Regions from separate parts of the Streptomyces sp. NPDC000134 genome, predicted to be linked through region 1. Evidence: riboswitches for the same ligand, from Rfam matches in the RefSeq annotation. Region 1 holds a riboswitch; the other holds the start of a gene.
What was found. A riboswitch is a leader RNA that binds a small molecule or an ion and turns the genes downstream of it on or off. The one in region 1 is predicted to bind cobalamin.

Region 1 (4,419 bases):
GCTCGATGCCCTCGACCGTGCGGATCGTGGGGTTCATCGCCTGGCCGCTGAGCAGCACGTACCGCTTCTTCCGTACGGCGGTGAGGTTGCGGGTGGCCGGGTCGCTCTCCAGGAAGCGGATCTTCGCGCGGGCGGTCTCGGCCGTCTGCTCCTTGCGGGTCAGGTCGCCGAGGACGATGACGTCGGGGTCGCGGTCGGCGACGGTCTCCCAGTTGATCTGGGGCCACTCGTCGTGGGTGTCGGCGAAGACGTTGCGGGCGCCGATCGCGCGGGTGATGGCGCCGGGGGCGCCGCAGCAGCCGGCCAGGTAGGGCGAACGGGAGTCGGCGAACCAGTACATGAGGGAGACGTGCGAGGCGTCCACGCCGTCGGTGGCCTTGCGCACCCGTTCCCTCAGCCGGGCGACGAGCCGTTCGCCGCGCCGCTCGACGCCGAAGATCCGGGCGAGGTCGCGTATCTCGCCGTAGACGGTGTCGAGGGTGAGCGGTGTGCTGCGGGAGCCGTCGCCGCCGCTGCCGTTGTCCTTCCCGGCGCCGCAGTCGGACGGGGAGACGTAGGTGGGCACGCCCAGTTCCTCGAACCGCTCGCGGGTGGCGACGCCGCCGGTGCCGAGGGTGGCGACGAAGGAGGCGGTGACGAGGTCCGGCGCGGCGTCCAGGACCTTCTCGAAGGACGGGTTGTCGTCGGCCAGGCGCGGCACACCGGCGTTGGCCTTCTCCAGGCCCTTCATGACCGGGTCGGTCCAGGTGGCGGTGCCGGCCATGCGGTCGGCGAGGCCGAGGGCGAGCAGGATCTCGGTGCTGCCCTGGTTGAGGGAGACGGCCCTGCGGGGCGCCGGGGCGAGGGCGACGCGGTGGCCGCAGTTGTCGACGGCGCGCGGGTGACCGGCGTCGGCGGAGGCGCCCGCCGCGCGGGTGCCGCCGGGTGTGCCGCAGGCGGTGAGCGAGGCGGCGCAGGCGAGCAGCAGGGCGGCGGGGCGGAGAACGGGACGGAGCACGGGCATGCCTCGGGTGTCGGGGCTCGAACGCGGAGCCTGGCCTGGAGTCGACCCCCGCGCGGGGGCGCGGAGGTGCCAGCAGGTCTTCGGACTCGGGTTCGTCCGGCCGGGGCGCCTTCCCAGGACGGCTCCGTACCGGCGTCGCGCCGGCACGGTGGTGTCCCAGTGGCATCAGTGCCCCGCCCGTCCCCCTCACCGCTGCGCGTCAGCTCCGGATTCGCACCGGATTCCCTGACCACGGATGTGGCACGACTGGCTCCGGCAGCCTAGCAAGGGCCTTCCGCCGCGGAACCGGCGGGCGGGACGCGGGTGAGCCGGCGGTGTATCCGGTCGGCGTCGGCGGGGGTGCGCAGCGGCGCGACGGCCGCGCAGTGCGGCAGGGCGGTCTTGGCGAGCGCGGCCAGCAGGGCGCGGGGGCCGCTGTCGACGTAGGTGGTGAAGCCGGCCCGGCCCAGCGCCAGCAGCGCGGGGTGGAAGGGGAGGGGGTCGGTGAGGTGGGCGGCGGCCATGGCGCGCAGCCGGTCCGGGGTGTGGGCGCGCCGGCCGGCCGCGGTGGCGTGCACGGGCAGCCGGGGCGGGGCGACCGGCTGGGCCCGCAGCAGACTGCGGAAGGAGCGGCTGACCTCGTCGAGGAGGGGGTGGTGGTAGGCGGTACGGCTGACCAGCCGGGTCACCCGGTGGCCGCGGTCCAGGGCCCTGGCGCCCACCTCGCCGAGCTGGGCGTCGGGGCCGGCCAGGACCACCTGGGCGGGCGCGTTGTGCACCGCGATCCGTACCTGCGGGGTGTCGCAGGTACGGATCAGGTCGGCGGCCTGGGCGGGGGTCAGGTCGGTGGCCGCCATGCCGGCCGCGGGCAGGGCGGCGGTGGTCAGCAACCGGTCCCGGATGCGCAGCAGTTGGAGGCCCTGGCGCACGGTGAGGACACCCGCGACGGTGAGCGCCGCGAGGTCGCCGACGCTGTGCCCGAGGACCGCGTCGGCCGGGACCGGCAGATGGTCCAGGACGACGGCGGCGGTGGCGACCACGGCGGCGTACGTGGCCAGGTCGAAGGCGAGCGGGTCGGCGCGCACCAGGTCCTCGGGGGCGGGCCCGCCGGGGTCGGTCAGGACCCGGGCGGCCGACACGCCGCCGGCGCGGCCCGGCGCGTGGGTGTCCACGGCCGTCAGCACCTCGGCGACGGCGGGCACCTGGGCGAGGTGACGCAGGGCGCCGGGGAGGTAGGCGCCCTGCCCGGGACACATCAGCACGGTGCGCGGCCGGCCGGCGGCGGGGGCGGTGCCGGCGGCGGTCATGACGGGCCGTCGGATCTCATGAGGCGCTGGTGAAGGCGAGGGCGACATTGTGCCCGCCGAACCCCATGCTGGTGCTGACCGCCGCCAGCGGGCCGTGGGGCAGCGCCTCGGGGTCGCGGCCGACCACGTTCAGCTCGATCGCCGGGTCGACGCGTTCGAGGCTGCGGGTGGGCGGCGCGACGCGTTCGCGCAGGGCCAGGGCGGTGGTGACCGCCTCGATGGCCCCGGCGGCACCCAGCGTGTGGCCGAGGGCGGCCTTGGTCGCGCTGACCGTCACGTCCCGGACGTCCTTGCCGAGCGCGGTGTTCAGGGCCTGCGCCTCGCTGAGGTCGCCCAGCGGTGTGGAGGTGGCGTGCGCGTTGATGTGCCGTACCTGTTCGGGGTCGAGGCCGGCGTCGCGCAGGGCGGCGGTGACGGCGGCGGCGCAGCCCGCTCCGCCGGGCGCGGGCCGGGCCACGTGGTGGCTGTCGTTGGTGACGCCCGCGCCGGCCAGTTCGCAGTGCACCCGGGCGCCCCGGGCGGCCGCGTGCGCCGCGCTCTCCACCACCAGCATCCCGGCTCCCTCCCCCATCACGAACCCGTCCCGTTCGGCGTCGAACGGCCGCGACGCCCGCTCCGGTTCGTCGCACCGCCGCGACAGCGCCCGCAACCGGGCGAATCCGGCGAAGATCAGCGGATGCAGTCCCGCCTCCGCGCCGCCCGCGACGACCACGTCGGCGCGGCCCTCCCGGATCATACCGAGTGCCTGCGCCAGGGCTTCGGCGCCGGACGCGCAGGCGCTGACCGGGGCGTGCACGCCCTCCTTGGCGCCGACCATCAGCCCGACCTCGGCGGCCGCGTGGTTGGGCAGCATGACCGGGATGGCGCGCGGGCTGACCCGGTCCGGGCCGCCGGTCTCCAGCCGGTGGCTCTGCTCCAGGATGCTGGTCACCCCGCCCAGTCCCGCGCCGACGACCACGGCGACCCGGGTACGGCCCTCGCCCGTCCCGGGGCCGTCCGGCAGTCCGGCGTCCCGTAACGCCTCCTTGGCGGCGACCAGGGCGAACTGCGCGGAACGGTCGCAGTGCGCGGCCTTCGCGCGGGGCAGCACCGATCGCGGGTCGACGGCGGCCGGCGCCGCGAGGTAGACCCGCTCCGGGCCGTCCGGTACGCCGAAGTCGACCCGTCCGATGCCGCACGCTCCGTCCAGCAGTGCCGTCCAGGTGGACCGCACGTCACCGCCCAGCGCGGTGGTCGCGCCGAGTCCGGTGATGACGGCCGTCCGCTCCTCGCGGGCCGCGGCGGCCTCGTGCCATGGACTCACGCGGTCCCACCGGCCGGGGCGGCGACCGTGCCGGAGAGGTGGTGGACGACATCGCTTACGGTGGTGAGCCGGGCGGCCTCCTCCACCGGGATCTTCACCTGCCAGCGCTCCTCGATGGCGGCGACCAGTTCCAGCAGGGCGAGCGAGTCGACGCCCAGGTCGTCCTTCAGGTCGGCGTCGAGGCCGACGTCCTCCGGGCAGACGTCCTCGACGGTGGCGGCCAGCAGCTCGCGCAGCTCGTCGAACACCTGTCGGTCATCGGCTGTGGTGGGCATGGATGCTCCTTCTTCGGCGGGGCTCCGGCGCCTGCCGGATGCACGCGGACAGCCTTTCCGACGATCCGGAACGGTAAGCGCCGCCGGGGGTGGGACGGCGGAGCACGGGGAGCACCCCCGGGGCGCCCCGCCGGGGGACGGGCCTCGGTTCACGTTCGGGCGCCCCGAGGGTGGACGGCGGCCCGCGCGTAAACAAGGCGACCGGCACACGAGAGGCCGGCGGCGCGCGGGAGCCCGGCCGGTGCGCGGCCGACGGATGCGCGGGAGCGCGCCCGGTGCCGCTGCCGTCAGTACACCGGCAGGGCCACCAGGGTCCCGCCGTTGAGGACGAACAGCCGGTTGCGGTCGCCGGCCAGCGTGCGGCTCTCCCCGGCCCGCAGGGGGTACGTCCGGGCCTGGAGGCTGGTGTCCTTGCGGTACCGGGGCAGGCCGCTGACGCCGGTGTCCTCGCGCTCGGCGACCCAGACGCTGCCCGCCTGGACGACGGGCGGCTGCCAGGGCGGGGCGGCGTCCGAGACGAAGGTGACCGCTTCCTCGCCGCCGTCGGGGAGC
Region 2 (4,419 bases), on a different contig from region 1:
TGAGGGCGCCTGAGACGAAAAGCTAGAGGAAGACCGAAATCTGCGGACAACAATTCGATTATGGGCGGCTTTTCGAATGCGGAGCGTAATTACGGAGCGGGTGGTTCCGTGTCGGCCGGGCGCGGGAACCTCCGCTCGTTGCGGTCGATCTTCGCCGCGAGCGCCGCCAGCGGATCGACGCCGAGCACCGCGCAGAGCTGGAGGAGGTACGCGAGGACGTCGGCGACCTCGTCCCTGACCCGGTGCGCGGTGTCCGGGTCGGCCATCACCCGGGACGACTCCTCGGGCGTCAGCCACTGGAAGATCTCCACGAGTTCGGACGCCTCGACGCTCAGCGCGGTGACGAGGTTCTTCGGGGTGTGGTACGGCTGCCAGTTCCGGGCGGCGGCGAATTCGGCCAGCCGGTGCTGGAGGGCCGCGAGGTCGTGATCGGTCACGGCCCCAGGTGTACCACCGTGACGCCGGCGGTCCCGGCCGCCCAGGAGGCGTCGGGGACCGCGCCGACGAGGCGGATGTCGCCCCGGTCGCACAGCCGGACGGCCAGGCCCAGCAGTTCCGCCCGCTGCTCCGGGTCCAGGCCCCGGTCGAACCCGTCGGCCAGCACGGTGAGCGTCTGGAGCGCCGCGGGGACCTCGCCCGCCGGGTCGGGGTCCAGCACGCCGGGGCCGGTGAGCAGCACCAGCGCGAGGGCGAGGTAGCGCAGTTCGCCGTAGCCCAGGCGGGCGAGGCCGGTACGGACGCCGTCGCCCCGGTCCAGGGCGGCGGCGACCACCGCGCCGGCGCCGGGCTCGGTGACGACGTCCGCGACGTCACCGGCGCAGCCGGCGCGGACCGCCGCGACCAGCCGGGCGTGCCGCACGCGGTGAGCGCGGGTGCGCCGCAGGACGTCGGCGAGGTTGTCGCAGCCCCGCAGCAGCCTGCCCGAGCCGATCGGCGCGGGGTCCCGCATCCGGGCGGGGCGGGGGTCGCAGGCGAAGACCTGGCGCAGGGCGAGCACCATCTGCTCGGCGGCGGCGAGCACCCGGCGCTGTCCGTCCGTGGCGCCGGACACCCGCAGCGGCAGCAGCGCGGTGCCGAGCCGGTCGTCCGGCAGCGGGGCGCGGATCATGGGCACCGGCCCGCCGGTGTGCCAGGCGGCCTGCACGGCCCGGCGGCCGGGGTCGCGCAGGGCGGTCTCCAGCAGGACCAGCCCGCCGGCGGTCAGCCGCTCCCCGACGACGCGCAGGTCGGGCTCGGCCTGCACGGCGATGTCCAGGCGGACCGGGCCGGCCGGGCCGTCGGCCGTACAGCCGATGCGGAAGCCGCGGCGGTGCTGGGCGTCCGGGCGGGCCCGTTCGGGCACATGGGCGGCCGGGTCGGGGAAGACCGCGGCGAGGCGGGCGCCGCCGCCGAGCCGGGCGAGGGCCTCGTAGGCGCGCAGGGCGCTGGTCTTGCCGCTGCCGCTGGGGCCGGTGAGGAGGGTGAGGGGGCCGAGCGGGAGGGCGGTGCGCCGGTGCCCGGCGAAGGCGGACAGCCGCAGTTCGGTGACGCGCGGACGGCGGTCCGGGTGCCCCGCGTCGTCACCGGCGGACGGGACGGGGACGGCCTGGGCAAAGGGCACGGTCATGAGCCCGGACGCTAGGGCGCCCCTCCCCCGCCGAACCGTTCCACCCCTCACCACTTCCCACGATCGAGTGAAACCTCAGATGTGGGGTTGCTACGGCACGGGTGGTCGTGCCCGTCACACTTCCGGCGCCCCCGGCATGCCGGGCCCTCCCGCTTCCTCGACCCGCCCCGTGACCTCCGTGTCCGCCGGGGTCAGCAGGAACACGTTGCGGTCGACCCGGTGCATGCCGCTGGCCAGGCCGAAGACCACGCCGGTGCTGAAGTCGAGGACGCGCTTGGCGACCTCGGTCTCCGCGCCGGTCAGGTCCAGCAGGACCGGGATGCCGGACATGAGTGTCTCGGCGACCTCGCGGGCGTCCGCGAACACGTTGACCCGCAGGACGACGAAGCGGCGGCGCGTCTCGGTCTCCGCCTCGGGCAGCGCCCGATGGCCGACCGAGGACGGCCAGGCGTCGCGTCCGCGCAACGGAACGACCTGGGCGAGCCCCTCCCACTGTTCATCGGTGACGTCGTGGCTGTTCACCGGCTCCCCCCGCTCCGACTCGCCTTCAATGCGTGCACCAGCCAATTCTTACGCCAAGTCACCTGTTCGGCCCAACAGCGACACGGTGCGCGACCGGCCGGTACCGGTCACAGTCCGGTACCGGCCTCCTCCTGACGGCTGGCCAGGGACCAGATGACGAACACGTCCAGCGCCATCATGACCACGGCCCAGACCGGCGCGTACGGCAGGAAGAGGAACTGCGCGACGAGGCTCAGCGAGGCCAGCAGGATGCCCGCGAAACGCGCCCAGGCCAGGTCCTTGAGCAGGCCGTACCCGATGACCAGGGCCAGGGCGCCGAGGACGATGTGGAGGACGCCCCAGCCGGTGAGGTTCATCTCGTAGACGTAGGAGCCGATCCGGGCGTACACGTCGTCCTCGGCCACGGCCGCGATGCCCTGGAGGACGGCGAGGGCGCCGTTGCACAGCAGCAGGACGCCCGCGAAGACGATGCCTCCGGTCACCCAGCTCCGGTGCCGGTCGGCGGCGCGCGGGGACCGGGGCGCCGGGGCGCCCGGGGCGGGAGCGGCGTGCTGAGTCATGGCTGACGTCCTTTCACACGGTTGCTCCGAGCGTGCGCGCGGACCGCGCCGGGCAGCCATGCGGGATGGGCCGAACGGGTGAACCGGCTGGGCGGCGCCGCCCCGGCCGCCGGGCGCTCGGGCGCCCCGGGGCCCGCTTGTCACCACCCCCGCGGGCGCACTACTGTCGCCACGCCTTGGTGAACGGGAAATCCGGTGCGGAACCGGTGCGGCCCTCGCCACTGTGATCGGGAAGTCCGGCTCCCGCCCCGCAAGGGGCAGCCACTGGGTCCTCGCGGCCCGGGAAGGCGGAGCACGGGCGGTGGTACCCGTCAGCCAGGAGACCGGCCAGGGCGCGTCGTCCATCCACGAGGTGCTGGAGAGGGTCTGTCCGGTCATGCACATAGCCGAGGGTTTTCTGCCCCCGGCGCACGCGATCGCCTGGGGCATCGCGTCCGCGCCGTTCGTCGTCCACGGAGCCCGGTCACTCAGCCGTGAGGTCAGGGAGCATCCCGAGAGCACCCTGCTGCTCGGCGCCTCCGGGGCCTTCACCTTCGTCCTGTCCGCCCTGAAGCTGCCCTCGGTGACCGGGAGCTGCTCCCACCCCACCGGCACCGGACTGGGCGCGATCCTGTTCCGGCCGCCGGTCATGGCGGTGCTCGGCACCATCACTCTGCTGTTCCAGGCGCTGCTGCTCGCGCACGGCGGGCTGACCACCCTCGGCGCCAACGTCTTCTCCATGGCGATCGCCGGGCCGTGGGCGGGCTACGCCGTCTACAAGCTGCTGCGCCGCTTCGAGGCGCCGCTGATGGTCACCGTGTTCTGCGCGGCGTTCGTCGCCGACCTGTCCACGTACTGCGTCACCAGCGCGCAGCTCGCGCTGGCCTTCCCCGACCCGCACAGCGGCTTCTGGGGGGCGCTCGGCAAGTTCGGCTCCATCTTCGCCGTCACGCAGATCCCGCTGGCCGTCAGCGAGGGCCTGCTGACGGTGCTGGTGATGCGGCTGCTGACGCAGTCCAGCGGCGGCGAGCTGACCCGGCTCGGCGTGCTGCCGGCGCGTCCGGCGAAGGCCGATCCGGAGGCGGTGGCCCGGTGAAGCGGAACACCAGGATCAACCTCCTGCTGCTGCTCGCGGTGGCCGCCCTCGCCGTGCTGCCGCTCGCGCTCGGTCTGGGCGATCACAAGAAGGAGCCGTTCGCCGGGGCCGACGCGGAGGCGGAGACGGCGGTCACCGAGATCGACCCGGACTACGAGCCGTGGTTCTCGCCGCTGTACGAACCGCCGTCCGGGGAGATCGAGTCGGCGCTGTTCGCCGCCCAGGCGGCGCTCGGCGCGGGCGTGCTGGCGTACTACTTCGGGCTGCGCCGGGGCCGCCGCCAGGGCGAGGAACGGGCCCTGGCCCGGCGGAGCGCGCCCGGGACCGAGGGCGACTGAGTGCTGCCCATCGACGCGGCGGCGCACGCCAGTCGCTGGCGCCACCGGCACCCCGTGGACAAGGCGGTCCTCGGACTGGGCCTGACGCTGCTCGCCATCTCGCTGCCCGCCTGGCCGGGCGCCGCACTGGTCCTGCTGGCCGCGCTGACCGTGCTGCTCGGCCCGGCGGGCGTGCCGGGGCGCAAGCTGTGGCGGGCCTACCGGGTGCCGCTGGGGTTCTGCGTGACCGGGGCGCTGCCGCTGCTGGTGCGGATCGGCGGGCCGGGCGGGTTCGCCGGGCTCGCCGACGGCGGGGCGGTGCGCGCCGGTGAGCTGCTG

Region 2: another riboswitch for cobalamin. It lies ahead of ACFY32_RS23450 (energy-coupling factor ABC transporter permease); the one in region 1 lies ahead of ACFY32_RS29525 (ABC transporter substrate-binding protein).

The regions. Positions count from the first base shown of each region.
Region 1 covers NZ_JBIAZN010000024.1:118,406-122,824, forward strand. Annotated here, with positions in the region: gene ACFY32_RS29525 (ABC transporter substrate-binding protein) at 1-1,003, opposite strand, end outside; cobalamin riboswitch at 1,057-1,269, opposite strand; gene ACFY32_RS29530 (ACP S-malonyltransferase) at 1,264-2,289, opposite strand; gene ACFY32_RS29535 (beta-ketoacyl-[acyl-carrier-protein] synthase family protein) at 2,306-3,592, opposite strand; gene ACFY32_RS29540 (acyl carrier protein) at 3,589-3,867, opposite strand; gene ACFY32_RS29545 (PQQ-binding-like beta-propeller repeat protein) at 4,155-4,419, opposite strand, start outside.
Region 2 covers NZ_JBIAZN010000016.1:11,925-16,343, forward strand. Annotated here, with positions in the region: gene ACFY32_RS23430 (nucleotide pyrophosphohydrolase) at 90-437, opposite strand; gene ACFY32_RS23435 (ATP-binding protein) at 434-1,606, opposite strand; gene ACFY32_RS23440 (cell division protein SepF) at 1,721-2,128, opposite strand; gene ACFY32_RS23445 (hypothetical protein) at 2,236-2,688, opposite strand; cobalamin riboswitch at 2,849-3,035, shown strand; gene ACFY32_RS23450 (energy-coupling factor ABC transporter permease) at 3,065-3,763, shown strand; gene ACFY32_RS23455 (energy-coupling factor ABC transporter substrate-binding protein) at 3,760-4,101, shown strand; gene cbiQ (cobalt ECF transporter T component CbiQ) at 4,102-4,419, shown strand, end outside.